3 regions of the Ensifer sp. ENS02 genome follow, and region 1 is predicted to be linked to each of the others. Evidence: riboswitches for the same ligand, from Rfam matches in the RefSeq annotation. Region 1 holds a riboswitch; each other region holds the start of a gene.

Region 1 (5,099 bases):
CGCCATCCGCGACAGCCTGCAATTTGGCGATGCCTCGCTGCTGCCGCTGCCCTTCCGCGACATCGAGCCGACCAGCGATGGCTCCAGCGAGTTGCGCGCACTGTTGCCGGGCGAAAGCGAACGTCGGTTCCTCCGGGTCGAAACCATGGTTCCGACCACCAGCTGGCGGCTGGAGCAGCTAGCACCGCTCGATGGCGCGATCTCGGCGGCAACCCGCGAGGCCCGGCTGATTGCCCTGGCCCTCCTCGCACCGCTGCTCGCTTTTACCGCGGTCCTCCTGCGCCGCCGCCAGACGCTGGCACTGGTGTCTGCGCGCGATCGCGCCGCGCGCGACGAGCTGGAGACCCGCGTGGCGGAGCGCACACATGACCTCAGCCTTGCCCGCGATCATCTCGAAACGGAGATCGCCGACCACCGGCGTACCGGCGAGAAGCTGCAGGCGGTGCAGCAGGAACTGGTTCAGGCGAACCGGCTGGCGATCCTTGGCCAGGTGGCGGCCGGCGTCGCCCACGAGATCAACCAGCCGGTCGCGACCATCCGCGCCTATGCCGACAACGCCCGCACCTTCCTCGAACGCGGCCAGCAGCAGACCGCGGTCGAGAACCTTGTCAGCATCGCCGAACTGACCGATCGGGTCGGCACCATCACCGACGAACTCAGAAGCTTCGCTCGCAAGGGCCGCTTCGTCGCCGAGCCGACGCCCATGCGCGACGTGATCGAGGGGGCGATGATGCTGCTGCGCAGCCGCTTTGCCGGCCGCATGGATGCGATCGTCATCGACCTGCCGGAAAATGGCCTCAGCGTCCTCGGCAGCCACATCCGGCTCGAGCAGGTGCTGATCAACCTTTTGCAAAATGCCCTGGAAGCGCTCGGCACGCGCAGCGACGCCGAGATCCGCGTGCGCTGCAAGGACAGCCCCTCCGGGACGGTTTTGCTCGTCGTTGCCGATAACGGCCCAGGCATTCCCCTGCACATCCACGAGGATCTGTTCACGCCGTTCAACACCTCGAAGGATGAAGGGCTCGGCCTCGGCCTTGCCATCTCCAAGGAGATCGTCGCCGACTATGGCGGCGATATCACCGTCGAAACCAGCGACAGGGGCACCGTCTTCACGGTTCGCCTGAAGAGGGCCTGAGCGATGCAGCCGACCGTCTATCTCGTCGACGACGACAACCATCTGCGCAAGGCGATGACGCAGACGCTGGAACTCGCCGGCCTCGCCGTTACCCCTTTTGCCAGCGCTGCCGAAGCGTTGAAGACGCTGGATGCGAATTTCGACGGAGTCGTCGTCAGCGATATCCGCATGCCGGGCATCGACGGCCTCGCCTTCTTCCGCCGCATCGAAGCTTTCGACGCGGATCTGCCGGTGATCCTGGTGACCGGCCATGGCGACATCCCGATGGCAGTGCAGGCGCTGCAGGATGGCGTCTACGACTTCATCCCCAAACCCTTTGCCGCCGACCGGCTGGTGCAGAGCGTGCATCGCGCGCTGGAAAAACGCCGGCTCGTGATGGAAAACCGCGCGCTGAAACGGGCCGCCGAGACGGCCGGCGACAGCCTGCCGCTGATCGGCCAGACGCCGGTCATGGAACGTTTGCGCCAGACGATCCGGCACATTGCCGATACCGATGTCGACGTGCTCGTCGCCGGCGAGACGGGCAGCGGCAAGGAGGTGGTGGCGACGCTGCTCCACAATTGGAGCCGACGCCGCAACGGCAACTTCGTGGCGCTGAATTGCGGGGCGCTGCCCGAAACGGTGATCGAAAGCGAACTCTTCGGCCACGAACAGGGCGCCTTCACCGGCGCCTTGAAGAAGCGCATCGGCCGGATCGAGCATGCGAGCGGCGGCACGCTGTTCCTCGACGAGATCGAGGCGATGCCACCGGCGACTCAAGTGAAGATGCTGCGCGTTCTGGAAGCGCGCGAAATCACGCCGCTTGGCACCAACCAGGTTCGTCCGGTCGATATCCGCGTCATCGCGGCTGCCAAAATCGATCTTGGCGACCCGGCGCAGCGCGGCGATTTCCGGGAAGACCTCTACTTTAGATTGAATGTCGTAACGCTGTCGATCCCACCGCTGCGCGAACGCCGAGACGATATCCCGCTGCTCTTCTCGCACTTCCTGACCCGGGCGGCCGAGCGCTTCAAGCGCGACGCGCCTGTGGTCACATCGGCCGTGCAGAGACATCTGATGACGCATGCCTGGCCAGGCAATGTGCGCGAGCTCTCGCACTTTGCAGAACGCGTGGCGCTTGGTGTCGAAGGTCCGCTGGGACAGCCGATTGCGCCCGCCGAACAGCCTGGATTTGCGCTCCCGGAACGGCTCGAACGCTACGAGGCGGAGATCCTGAAAGAGGTGTTGCGGGCTCAGCGCGGCGACGTCAAGGCGACGATCGAGGCGCTCGGCATTCCGCGCAAGACATTCTACGACAAGCTCCAGCGCCACGGCATCAACCGTGCCGATTACGCCGAGCGGGCCGCACCGGAAAAGGCCGGCCGCTAGCGTCAAACCCGAATCCGTCACCACACGCAATAGGTGCATCTTTGTCGGCAGGCGAATTCACGCTTGACGACCCGGGCCGATCGATGGCTATGATCTAGGCATTCACCAGGGGGGTCCCGCAAGGGGCTGAGATTCTGCTGGATGGCCGGCTTGCCGGCTGTGGCGCAGTGACCCGTTGAACCTGATCCAGTTCATACTGGCGTAGGGACGGTGCAGATATCGAAGCCAGGATTCCGTGCGTCCAGCATCTGGCGGAGCGTCTTTCATCTTTCCGGCATCAGAACTGGGTCTCCAATTGCAAACTTGGAGCCTCGTCATGAATATTGCCACCAAACCCGCAGCCCTCACGGTCACGCAAGGACCGCTTCCCGCCTCCCGCAAGATCCACAAGCCGGGCGTGCTTCATCCGGATATCCGCGTGCCGATGCGCGAGATTGCGCTCCACCCGACGTCGGGCGAGCAACCGGTTACGGTCTATGATTCCTCCGGCGCCTACACCGCCGACGACGCCGAGATCCGCATCGAGGACGGCCTGCCGCGGCTGCGCCGCAACTGGATCGTCGACCGCGGCGATGTGGAAACCTATGAGGGACGCGTGGTCCGCCCCGAGGACAACGGCTTTGTGAGCGGCGACAGGCTGACACCGACCTTCCCGTTCCAGCATGCGCCGCTGAAGGCCACGGGCGGCCGCGCAGTGACCCAGCTTGCCTATGCCCGCGCCGGCATCATCACGCCGGAAATGGAGTTCGTGGCGATCCGCGAAAATCTCGGCCGCGACGCGGCGCGTGCGAAAGTCCGCGACGGCGAAAGCTTCGGCGCCCACATCCCCGATCACGTGACACCCGAATTCGTGCGCCAGGAAATTGCCAGCGGCCGCGCGATCCTGCCTGCCAACATCAACCATCCGGAATCCGAGCCGATGATCATCGGCCGTAATTTTCTGGTGAAGATCAATGCCAATATCGGCAACTCCGCCGTCACCTCGTCGATGGCGGAAGAGGTCGAAAAGATGGTCTGGGCGACGCGCTGGGGCGCCGACACCGTCATGGACCTTTCGACCGGCCGCAACATCCACAACATCCGCGAATGGATCATCCGCAACTCACCGGTTCCGATCGGCACCGTGCCGCTTTACCAGGCGCTGGAAAAGGTCAACGGCATTGCCGAGGACCTCACCTGGGAAGTCTATCGCGACACGCTGATCGAGCAGGCTGAACAGGGCGTCGACTATTTCACCATCCATGCCGGCGTCCGGCTGCACTACATCCCGCTCACCGTCGATCGCGTCACCGGCATCGTTTCGCGCGGCGGCTCGATCATGGCCAAGTGGTGTCTGCATCACCATCGCGAGAGCTTCCTTTACGAGCATTTCGAGGAAATCTGCGACATCTGCCGCGCCTATGACGTCTCCTTCTCGCTCGGCGACGGCCTGCGCCCCGGCTCGATCGCCGATGCCAACGACGCGGCACAATTCGCCGAACTCGAAACGCTCGGCGAGCTCACCAAGATCGCCTGGGCCAAGGATTGTCAGGTGATGATCGAAGGCCCCGGCCACGTGCCGATGCACAAGATCAAGGAGAACATGGACAAGCAACTCGCCGTCTGCGGCGAGGCGCCGTTCTACACACTCGGACCGCTGACGACGGACATTGCGCCCGGCTACGACCACATCACGTCGGGCATCGGCGCGGCGATGATCGGCTGGTTCGGCACCGCCATGCTCTGCTACGTCACGCCGAAGGAGCATCTCGGTCTTCCCGATCGCAACGACGTCAAGGTCGGCGTCATCACCTACAAGATCGCCGCCCATGCCGCCGATCTCGCCAAGGGCCATCCGGCCGCCCAGGTGCGCGACGACGCGCTATCGCGCGCGCGCTTCGAATTCCGCTGGGAGGACCAGTTCAACCTCTCGCTCGACCCGGAGACGGCCCGTAACTTCCACGACGAGACACTGCCGAAGGAAGCGCACAAGGTCGCGCATTTCTGCTCCATGTGCGGCCCGAAATTCTGCTCGATGCGGATCTCGCACGACATCCGCGCAGAAGCGCAGAAGGAAGGCCTGGAGGCAATGGCCGCGAAATACCGCGAGGGCGGCGACCTCTATATGCCGGTGGAAGGGGCGGCTGGCGCGGCCGAGTAGACGACAGAGACTCGTTGAAGGGGCCAGTCACGGCCCCTTCAGTTCACTCAGGGCTGCGCCTCCCGCCTCGGAAGCGGAAGCGGCGATCGCCAAGGCTCTCCTCCTCCGTCATGCTTGGGCTTGAGCCGAGCATGACGGAGGGTGGGAGGCGCGCCAACGACCCCGTTCAATCAACAAACATGCAACGTCCTCTGTCCCTCTCGCGACGCCTCAGCGATGAGGGCGATCATCTGTATGTCGTGGCCGCCGCCAGAGGCCCGCACCTTGCGCTCCGTGTCGCCCGTCCCCCCAATAGCTTGTCCCCACATCGATTGAACGATATGCAAGGCGCACGCAAAAGTCGCTGTCGGCGAAATTCATTCGCGGCGGGCAGCCGAACTGTACCCGCGCAAAAGTCCTGCAGGACGACGCAAGAACGCCGTTTGCACAAGGAGAATGACTTGAGGACATGCCTGT
Region 2 (5,099 bases), on a different contig from region 1:
TTCGGTCGCGGTTAACGTTCCGGGCGTGCCGTATTGTTTGCGGTACTTGCCATGGCTCGTATCCAAATCCTCGATGATGAAAACTCCGCCTGGCTTCAAAGCCGGGAGGAGCTTGCGGAGCGTAAGGATCTGGTGCTCCCAAAGGTGGGAACCGTCGTCGATGATGACGTCATACGGGCCTTTGCAAGCCAGCTTGTCAAGGTCTGCCGGTTTCCCCTGATCGATGATCTCGATGCTGATGCGCTCGCCGGCATACTGTGTGACCTCAGGATTGATGTCAGCGCCGATGATTTCGCCTTCGCTGAAATAGTCACGCCACGTGCGTATCGAAGAGCCGCCGAGAACGCCGATTTCCAGAAGTTTGACCTTCCTATCGCGGTGTCTTTCCAAGAAAGGTTCGTAGCGGCGCAGGAAATCGTTACGATCGGAGGCCTTGTCGGTACCGTTCTTCAGTCCGATGTCGTCAAGCATCATTGAACCGTCCCCACTGTTAACATGATAGTAAAGTAACCTTGCCCAACCTCTGACTGTCAAGTCGCCACGCGCCTACGTCTTCTGTAAAGATAAGAATTCCACGAAAGGTAAGTCAGTACCGTTCAGTGTTTTTGCTTGACGTGTCCGTAAGATTAGGACCGAGTTAGTTTCTCGCGTCAACGATCTTGACGTTTTTCGTACTCAAGGTCCCTTGGTTTAAGATCTAAGATCTAAAATATAAGGTCGAAAATATAAAATCAAAGATCAAAGATCTAAAGTCGAGACGGTCGTCGTAAAAGGAGGCTGTTTCCGGAGCAGTGCTGCAGTCAGCGGCCACGGCCAAAACGTCAATGAAGGTGCGCCGTCATCAGGCGCTAGCCGAATACCTCGCGGCGCCATTGTTTGTGTCGAGCGGTGGCAGTCGCCACGAGCGAGACGATATCTATAATGTCAAGTTGCGAAAAAAAGTAGTTAGAGAAGCTGCCAAATGGTCTCGAAAGGCAAAATATCAGACCATTGGGGCAAACTCCGAGAGGTGCCCCAGTAGCGAGACGTCTGGACCGGTCAGAATGCGTTTTGAGTCGCCGAAATAAGCGCCAACCGGATGCAATGAGAACTCACGCGAGGCGGGAGCAAGTGCAGTGGTCAGCCCTCATTTTGACGTTCAAGTCATCAGTCGTGGGAAAGGACGTAGCGCGTTAACTGCGGCAGCATACAAGCATCGAGCTACGATGTACTTCGAACGTGATGCCACTAGGGGATGGTTGGTTCGCCTGCCAAAACCGTCATTTGGCGCTTGCTGGTCTCGATGTCCGGATTGATGGAACATCATTCAAGCGCCAAGGCATCGACCTTGAGCCGATCATCCGCTTTAGCGCTGAAACGAAGGCAATTGAGCGCATAATAGATGGCGAAAAGACACCCGTTTTGCGAAAACCGAAGTCGATTGAGTTGAAAGCGGGGCGGCGAGCGCAAAACACTCGCCGCATTCACCGCCGGCCGGAAATAGCGCTTGACCTGATTGTCAGCCAAAAAAGTGTCTTTGACGAACGTGACATCGCCAAAATTCTCCATCGATACACCGATGATGAGAGGGTGTTTGCCCAACTTATGGCACGTATCCTCCGATCCCCCGAGATCTTCCGCATCGACCGCAAGCGATTAGACTTTGCGACCAGTGCTCGTGTCCCAGCCAGTTACACGACGCGGAAACTGATCCGTCTGGAAGCCGAAATCGCTGAGCGTGCTGCTTGGCTGGCGCGCCAATCAACCCACGGCATCCGGAAAGAGCCGACGCGCGGGATGTCAGCCTCGCGAGTGTCCCCAGAGCAACAGGCGGCCGTAGCCAATGTTACCGGTGCTGGCCGACTTGCTGCGGTTGTTGGTCGTGCCGGCGCCGGCAAGACCACAATGGTGAAACGTTGCGCGGGTATCGAGCGAGACGATAAGTTACGTCCGTCGACGCTCGTACGCGTGCAACGCGTGCTCGAAGACGCAGGAATAGAGTTCATTCCCGAGAATGGTGGCGGTGTTGGCGTTCGCTTTAAGAGACCGCTTTAGGAGCGGGTGATCGCCGGCGTTTTTCCGGTACACGTGCGCTTAGGACTTGGACATTAACGCGCCAAATCTCCGCTGTCTGGGCCCATGAGCGCTTGCGTCGTCGTCTGAGAGAAGTAAAGTCCAAATGTCTGTGAAGTCGAACGCTCAGGCAGAAGGCTCCTCGTGCTCTAAGAGCATGAGGGGCCTTCTTTCTCAGTGAGACACTTTGGATTCTCCCCAATTGCGTTAGCCGGATGCTCCGGCTCTAAACTCCGGCAATTGACATCCCCGCCTACGCTCCCCTAGCATCCCTCCCGCCGAGGGGCGCACTATCACGGTGCTGAGATGGCGGTGAGCCAGACCCTTGAACCTGATCCGGATCATACCGGCGTAGGAACGGCGAGGGCCTTTCTGCTCACCAGCCGTCTCTGCGCTTGTCGACCGGATCTCCGTCCATGTCGGGGAGGTCGCTTTGCTCGTGTCTGTTCTTAAATCAAACCGAAAGGGCTCAGGTCTCAAGCAGGTGGGGCTATGACCGCGATCGCCGTCACCATCGCAGGCTCGGATTCCGGCGGCGGGGCCGGCATCCAGGCGGATCTGAAGACGTTCTCGGCGCTGGGCGTTTATGGCGCCAGCGTGATCACGGCGGTCACGGCGCAGAATACCCGCGGGGTATCTGCGGTGGAGGATATCTCCCCGACCGTCGTTGCGGCTCAGATCGATGCCGTATTTTCCGATCTCGCCGTTAGTGCGGTGAAGATCGGAATGGCCTCGCGGCGGGAGACGATCGAGGTGATTGCGGCCGGTCTGAAACGCTATGGCCGGCTGGCTGTCATCGACCCGGTGATGGTGGCGACCTCCGGCGATCACCTGATGCACCCCGACGCGATCGCGACGCTCAGGGAGGAGTTGCTGCCGCTGGCGCTCATACTGACGCCGAACCTGCCCGAGGCGGCGCTGTTGACCGGACGCGCAATCGCTGAAACCGAGACCGAGATCGCACGCCAGGCCGAGATGCTTCTGAAACTCGGTGCGCGTTCGGTGCTGATGAAGGGCGGGCATGGCAAGGGCAAGGATGCAACCGACGTTCTCTTTGGCGAGCGGGACGTCCTCAACCTGTCGCGGCCTCGGATCGAAACCAGGAACGATCACGGCACCGGGTGCACCCTCTCGGCCGCAATCGCTGCGGGTCTTGCCAAGGGCAAGTCGATCGAGGATGCGGTCGTCGCTGCCAAGGCCTACTTGCATGACGCGTTGGTCGCTGCCGATCGTCTGACTATCGGACAGGGGCGGGGGCCGGTGCATCATTTTCATCATTGGTGGGGCGACGACAAAGGGTCGGGCGCCGCGGCATCGAACGTAGCCGAAGCCCAGGGCGCTCTTGGCCGTGCTTCGCGATCTGGCTGAGCAGTGTGGGCTTCTGGCCTATCTCAGGCCACTGCCGCGCTCGGCAGGGCCGGTTGCTCGCCCTTGAGCATTTTCCGATAGAGCGCCACATGTTCCCGCGCGCAATCGACATGGCTCGTCGGTCGCCGAAGTGTCGCACGCAGATTGTCCCATGCCCGTGGCGCGCCCAAAACGTCGATCAGGCGGTCGGCGAGATCCTGGGCGCTGCCGGCGCGGAAGTGATAGCCATCCAGCCGGTCGCGAACCTTTTCGGCCATGCCGCCGATATCCGAACACAGGATCGGCCGGCCGTGATGTAGTGCCTCCTGGATGACAACGGGCGAGTTTTCCCACCAGACCGAGGGCATCACCACCCAGTCAACCGAGCGCATCAGCCGCGGCATGTCCTGGTTCTGGTAGGCGCCATAGAAGCGCACACGGCGACCGGCGTCCTCGATCAGTTTCGCCACCTTCTCCTGGTAGTCCTTCGGCTGACGCTCGAGGTTCCCGCCAAAGATCATCAGCGAGGAATCATCGCCCCAGATGTCGTCCGGCACACGCGATACCGCGTCGATCAGCACGTGAACGCCCTTGAATGGCGTCATCTGCCCGAAATAGGCAAAACGGTTACGCCGCGCCGTTGGTGACGGCAATTCACGAGCCGGCGCCTTGTCGCCCAGGACGATGCCGTTTTCGATCACGAAAATTTTTGCGGCTTCGAGCCCCCATTCGACATAGCGGTTGGCGAGAAAGGCGCTCGGCGCGATGAAGGCATCGGCGAGATTGAGCATGCCGCGCACGAACTGTTCGCGGCGAACGAAGCGCGACACCGGGATTTCGGGGAAGCACGTGTGGCAGCTGATCGGCGAGGCGCCGTTGCAAAGCTGGCCCGAGGGGCGTTTCACCATTTGCCCGTGATTGTGGCAGATCGGCAGATACTCATGGAACGTCACGACGATGCGCGCCTTGGGCAGGGCATCACGAACGGCGTAGAGCGCTTCCAGGCCGAAGCCGAGGATATGATGGAAGTGAACGATGTCCGGCTTGATGTCGCCGACGAAGCGCAAGAGGTCGCGGCGGATCGCGTCCGTATCGCCGTTGGAGAGGAAGAAATGATCGAAGTCTTCGGCGTGGTAGAGCACTTCGTCCATGGCAAGACGCAGGCTCATCAGCGCGGAGGCGCCATGGCGCGGAACCGGACTGCCGACACGGGCAAGGTAGATCGATTCCACGCCCGATAGGCCGTTCAGCGCCTTGTGAAGGCCATGCGAAGCAATTTCGGCCCCGCCAAGCGAATGGGTCGGGTGGCCATGGGAGACCACCAGTACGCGGAGTTTTTCGCTCATGCGTCAGTCTCCTCGAAGAATGTTTGGGCGGTTTCGGAGGCGGGCATCCATCGGGCGCGGAAGAGCGTCCGATCGACACGCTCCACGAACCGGGCGGTGGCGGCGGAGCCCGCTCCGGGCATGTCGTCCGATCCGACCATCTGCAGGGAAGGAAGCCAGTAGGCTTCATAGCCCTTGCCGCTGAGGCGAAGGGCAAGATCGAGGCCCTTCAGCGCTGCGCCGAGATAGGTCTGCGACAGGCCAGCGTCCTCCAAAAGCGCCTTACGCGGCAGGATGCAGCAATCGAGCGATGCAGTTGCGACCCGGGTCAGCTTCAGGCGATTGACGGCGCCGACAGGATAGCCGGCGTAGCGG
Region 3 (5,099 bases), on a different contig from region 1:
TCGATCCGCACCGGGAGGCGCAGAAGCGTGGCTCGTCGCTGGAAAACGTCCGCTACGCGATCATGGAAAAGGGCTTCATCGGCGTGAAGATCTACCCGCCGATGGGCTTCAAGGCATGGGGCAATGCGGATCCGGCGATCGATGCGGCGCTGAAGCGGCTCTACGACTGGTGCCGCGACAACAGCGTGCCGATCATGGCGCATGCGGAAAACAGCATCGGCGCCGGCTGCGGCTATGGCAATATGGCGAGCCCCGTCTACTGGAAGAAGCTGCTCGACACCAACCGTTACAATGACTTGCGGATCAATCTGGCGCATTTCGGCGCTTTCGATGAAGTCATTCGCCCGGGCGCGCCGACGGGGGTCATGGTGTCCTGCGCCCAGGACAAATTCTCCGGTCCGCCGACCTGGGAGGACATCATCGGCAAGACGATCGACCACGGGCGCCGACCGAACCTGTTTGCCGACCTGAGCTATCTGAGCGAGCTCGTCACCGACAACACGCCCGGGCTGCACGAAAAAATCCGCGCGCTGCTCGACAAATGGCTGCGGGACTACGATCCCGATGCGCGCCATCTGATGTTCGGCACCGACTGGTCGATGATGGCGCTGGAGAAGGACTACAACGCCTACGTCCCGCGGATCGCCCAGCAACTGAAGGAGGCCAATGTCAGCGAGGAGGACCAGCAGAACATCTTCTGGAAGAACGCCTCCCGTTACCTCGGCCTCGACCGGCCGGGGCCGACCCGCCAGCGGCTCGCCACCTATTGTCGCAAGCGTGGCCTGGACGCCTCCTGGCTCTCGCAGCTGGAGATCGCCTGACCGCGGAGACTGCTACCCGCGGTCCGGCACGTGCCTATCGCCACGGTGCGGTTCTGGCGATCCATTCGCGCGTCCGGCCTTCCGGGTCGGCGTTGCGGGTGATGTCGGTAACGACGGCGGCGATGTCGGCGCCGTGCTCGAAGACGCCGGCGATCCGCTCGACGTTGAGGCCGCCGATGGCGACCAGCGGCAGCAACCCGACACGGTTCCGCCAGGCGGCAAGGCGCGGCAGTCCCTGCGGCGCCCACTTCATAGCCTTGAGAATGGTCGGGTAAACCGGTCCGAGCGCGACATAGTCGGGCTTGGCAGCAAGTGCTGTCTCCAGTTCCGTCTCGTCATGGGTGCTGAGTCCGAGCTTCAGGCCGGCGGCGCGGATTGCAGTAAGGTCGGCCTCCGCCAGGTCCTCCTGGCCGAGATGGACGAAGTCGCAGCCTTCCGCGATCGCCAGTTGCCAGTAGTCGTTGACGATGAGCTGGCAGCCCTGCTCGTCGCAAACGGCCTTGGCCGCGCGGATCTCGCGGCGGATCTCCGCTTCCGTACGATCCTTGACGCGTAGCTGCACCAGCTTGACGCCGAGCGGCACCAGCCGCTCGATCCAATCCGCGCTGTCGACGATGAGATAGAAGGGGTCAAGTTTCACGCAAACACCGCCTTTCCGATGACGGGGGTGGAAGGGACGGCAAAATCGCGCGGTTCGAGCATGCCCGCCTCGAAGGCCTGCCGGCCGGCATCGATCGCGCCCGCGAACGCAGCGGCCATCAGCGCGGGCTTGGCGGCGCCGGCTACAGCGGTGTTGAGCAGGACGGCATCGAAGCCGAACTCCATCACCGTCGTTGCGTGCGAGGGCCGGCCGATGCCGGCATCGACGATCAGCGGCACATCGGGAAAGTTGGCCCGCATTGCCCTGAGCGCCTGGATGTTCTGCGGCCCCATGGCGCTGCCGATCGGCGCGCACCAGGGCATCAGCACCTTGCAGCCGGCTTCCACGAGCCGTTCGGCAACCACGAGATCATCCGTGGTGTAGGGAAAGACTTCGAACCCTTCGGCCGAGAGGATGCGCGCCGCCTCGACCAGCCCGAAGACATCGGGCTGCAGCGTATCGTGGTGGCCGATCACTTCGAGTTTCAGCCAGTTGGTGCCGAAGACCTCGCGCGCCATCTTGGCCGTCAGCACCGCCTCTGACACCGAGTGGCAGCCGGCGGTGTTCGGCAGCACGTGCACGCCGAGCGCCCGGATCAGTTCGAAGAAGGCGCCGCCCTGGCGGCCTCCGGCGGTTTCGCGCCGGAGCGAGACCGTGACGATCTCAGTGCCTGACGATCGCACCGCATCTTCCAGAACGGCGGGGGAGGGGTAGCGGGCGGTGCCGAGCAGCAACCGTGAGCGCAGGTCCTGTCCATAAAGCGTCAGCATGTCTCAGCCTCCTTTCATCGGCGAGAGAATTTCGATCCGGTCCCTGTCGCTGAGCGCATGACCCGAACGGTCGGCCCGGTGCACCAGTTCGCCGTTGACGGCGGTGGCGAGCCAGTCGCCTTCGAAATCAAGGGCGGCCAGAAGCTCGGCGAGGGTGGTGACGGCGAGGTCGTGATCCTCGCCATTGACGGTCAGTCTCATGCGGCATCTCCCTTCAGGTCCTGCGCAAGCGCGAGGTCGGCTGCTTCCGCCGCCAGGGCCGGCGAAAGCAGGAAGCCATGGCGGTAAAGCCCGTTGATCGTGATGGTCTGCCCGGTGCGCAGGGCGCGCGGCAGGTTGTTGGCGAAGGCGGGGCGGACGCCGGCGCCGGTTTCGACGAGGCGCGCTTCGCCGAAGGCCGGATGCAGCGCATAGGCGGCGTTCAGCAGTTCCATGAGGGAGCGGGCGGTGATCGGTCCGCCGTCATCCGTCTCGATCATCGTCGCCCCGCACATGAAGAGGCCGCCGCCGCGCGGCACGATGTAGAGCGGGATGCGGGGATGAATGAGCCTGACCGGCCGCGACAGCTCCACGTCGCTTGTCTGCAGGTAGAGCATTTCACCGCGCACGCCCCGCAGGCCCGGCGTTTCGCCGATGCGTGCCGCGCCGGCGCAGTCGGCGACGAGATCGTGGTGGCCATCGTCGCTCGTCTCATCGAGGAAGGTGACGCCGTGATCGACAAGCTTCTGCCGCAACCGGCTCAGCGCCCGGCGCGGGTCGAGATGCGCCTCACCGGGAAAAAACAGCGCCTCGCGGAAACGTCCGGCAAGCGCCGGTTCCAGCCGTTCGATCGCGGCGGCGTCGAGCCATTCGAAGCCGGAGGTGCGTGAGGCAAAGCGCTTGAGTTCGCCCGCATCCCGTGGCGGGGCGACGACAAGCGTGCCGTTTCGGGAAACCTCGCCTGGCAGGGCGTCGTCCCACCAGTCAATGGCGCTGATGCCCTTCGTCAGCACCACCTCTTCGGCGCTTTCGCGTTCGCACCAGGGTGCCAGCATGCCGCCGGCAAACCAGGAGGCCGCGCCGGCAAAGCCTGGTTTTTGCTCGACAACCGTCACCGCGACACCGCGGGCGCTAAGTTCATGCGCCAGACAGAGCCCTGCGACGCCGGCACCTTTGACGAGGATCCGCATGGCTCAGTGTTCCCGCGAGGCGTGGGCGGGCCGTCGTGAGGGAAGCGGGATGGTGTTGGCGGTGTGCATGCCGAGGCTCCGATTGTGGAGACCCAGTTCACGAGCGAAGGAAGGGCAAGGACGCCTTGCCGTTGAATGGTCGCGTGAAGGCGACGTTTGCGGCAGCGATGTCTGCACCGTCCCTACGCCAGTATGAACTGGATCAGGTTCAACGGGTCACTGCGCCGCGCAAATCGCATAGCAGAATCTCAGCCCCTTAGCGGGACACCCCTGGTGAATGCTCCAAGCTGACCGTTCGGGGCGGTTTTTGTCAAGAGCCAGCATTCGTGTGCGATGTGATCTCATCTGCCGAAAAAAGTATCTATAATTTTTCGACGAGAAAGCGGAAGCGTTGGCGGCGTGCTGAAGGGAGGAGTGTCAGGCGGGCAGAGCGGGTCGAAAAATACCGGAGAAGCCCGGGCTCGTCCTCGTTTCTCGGGTGCGTTACGCCCGATTTCGGAAATGGGAGATGCGACCGATTGATTGGTGATTGTTGCCCCGTCTCGGCGGTTTCCAGATTCACTCACGGTCAAAATACAACCAGAAGGGTATTTGCTAACACAAACTCTCCACCTGGGTGCTTGCGAACTTTGCTCGTCGACAAAATTATAGATAATATCAGATTCTATCTATTTCGCGTTTGCGATGACCTGGAGGACGAGCCGAAATGCTGGACGGAACCCTATCAACTGGCGCTAATTTTACCCCGGGCGACGCGGGCGAATCCCGCTGGACCCAAGCGGAAGCTGAAAAAATCTATAATTTGCCGTTCAACGATTTGCTCTACCGCGCACACACGGTCCATCGTGCGCAGTTCGATCCCAACACCATCCAGATGAGCAGGCTGCTCTCGATCAAGACCGGAGGCTGCGCCGAGGATTGCGGCTATTGCAGCCAGTCCGCCCACTATCCGACCGGGCTCAAGGCATCGAAGCTGATGGAGGTCGAGCGTGTGCTTGCCGAGGCGCGACAGGCGCGCGACGGCGGTGCGACGCGCTATTGCATGGGGGCCGCCTGGCGCAGCCCGAAGGGCCGCGACATGGACGCGATCGTCGCCATGATCGGCGGTGTGCGGGCGCTTGGCATGGAAACCTGCATGACGCTCGGGATGCTGACGCCGGACCAGTCCGCACGGCTCGCCGAGGCCGGGCTCGACTACTACAACCACAATGTCGATACCTCCGAACGCTTCTACGGCGAGATCATCACCACCCGCAGCTTTGCCGACCGGCTGGAGACGCTCGCGAATGTCCGCGACGCCGGCATCAAGGTCTGCGCCGGTGGCATTCTCGGCATGGGCGAAACCGCCGACGACCGGATCTCCATGCTGGTGACGCTCGCCAATCTGCCGGTGCCGCCCGAAAGCGTGCCGATCAACATGCTGATCCCGATCCCGGGCTCGAAGCTGGCCGATGCAGCGCCCGTCGATCCGATCGATTTCGTCCGCACCATCGCGCTTGCCCGCATCCTGATGCCGCTATCGCATGTCCGGCTTTCAGCCGGCCGGACCGACATGAGCGACGAGACGCAGGCGCTCTGTTTCTTCGCCGGCGCCAATTCGATCTTTGTCGGCGAAACCCTGCTGACCGCCGACAATCCCGGCGAGGACCATGATGCGGCGCTCTTCCGACGCCTGGGGTTGAAGCCGATGGCTCCGGCG

What was found. Region 1 has a riboswitch for thiamine pyrophosphate ahead of thiC (phosphomethylpyrimidine synthase ThiC). Riboswitches for the same ligand answer to the same signal wherever they lie in the genome.
Region 2: linked by a shared signal. The riboswitch ahead of thiD (bifunctional hydroxymethylpyrimidine kinase/phosphomethylpyrimidine kinase) and the one ahead of thiC (phosphomethylpyrimidine synthase ThiC) in region 1 are both predicted to bind thiamine pyrophosphate.
Region 3: linked by a shared signal. The riboswitch ahead of thiO (glycine oxidase ThiO) and the one ahead of thiC (phosphomethylpyrimidine synthase ThiC) in region 1 are both predicted to bind thiamine pyrophosphate.

The regions. Positions count from the first base shown of each region.
Region 1 covers NZ_JACVAO010000012.1:118,472-123,570, reverse strand. The annotation lists gene IB262_RS24820 (ATP-binding protein) at 1-1,135, shown strand, start outside; gene IB262_RS24815 (sigma-54 dependent transcriptional regulator) at 1,139-2,503, shown strand; TPP riboswitch at 2,601-2,729, shown strand; gene thiC (phosphomethylpyrimidine synthase ThiC) at 2,820-4,643, shown strand; gene IB262_RS36505 (hypothetical protein) at 5,099-5,099, shown strand, end outside.
Region 2 covers NZ_JACVAO010000005.1:203,898-208,996, forward strand. The annotation lists gene IB262_RS12670 (class I SAM-dependent methyltransferase) at 1-474, opposite strand, end outside; gene IB262_RS12675 (MobA/MobL family protein) at 1,222-2,034, shown strand; TPP riboswitch at 2,324-2,427, shown strand; gene thiD (bifunctional hydroxymethylpyrimidine kinase/phosphomethylpyrimidine kinase) at 2,545-3,420, shown strand; gene IB262_RS12685 (glycosyltransferase family 4 protein) at 3,444-4,745, opposite strand; gene IB262_RS12690 (hypothetical protein) at 4,742-5,099, opposite strand, start outside.
Region 3 covers NZ_JACVAO010000004.1:438,111-443,209, forward strand. The annotation lists gene IB262_RS11625 (amidohydrolase family protein) at 1-821, shown strand, start outside; gene IB262_RS11630 (thiamine phosphate synthase) at 856-1,461, opposite strand; gene IB262_RS11635 (thiazole synthase) at 1,458-2,231, opposite strand; gene thiS (sulfur carrier protein ThiS) at 2,235-2,432, opposite strand; gene thiO (glycine oxidase ThiO) at 2,429-3,400, opposite strand; TPP riboswitch at 3,562-3,682, opposite strand; gene bioB (biotin synthase BioB) at 4,107-5,099, shown strand, end outside.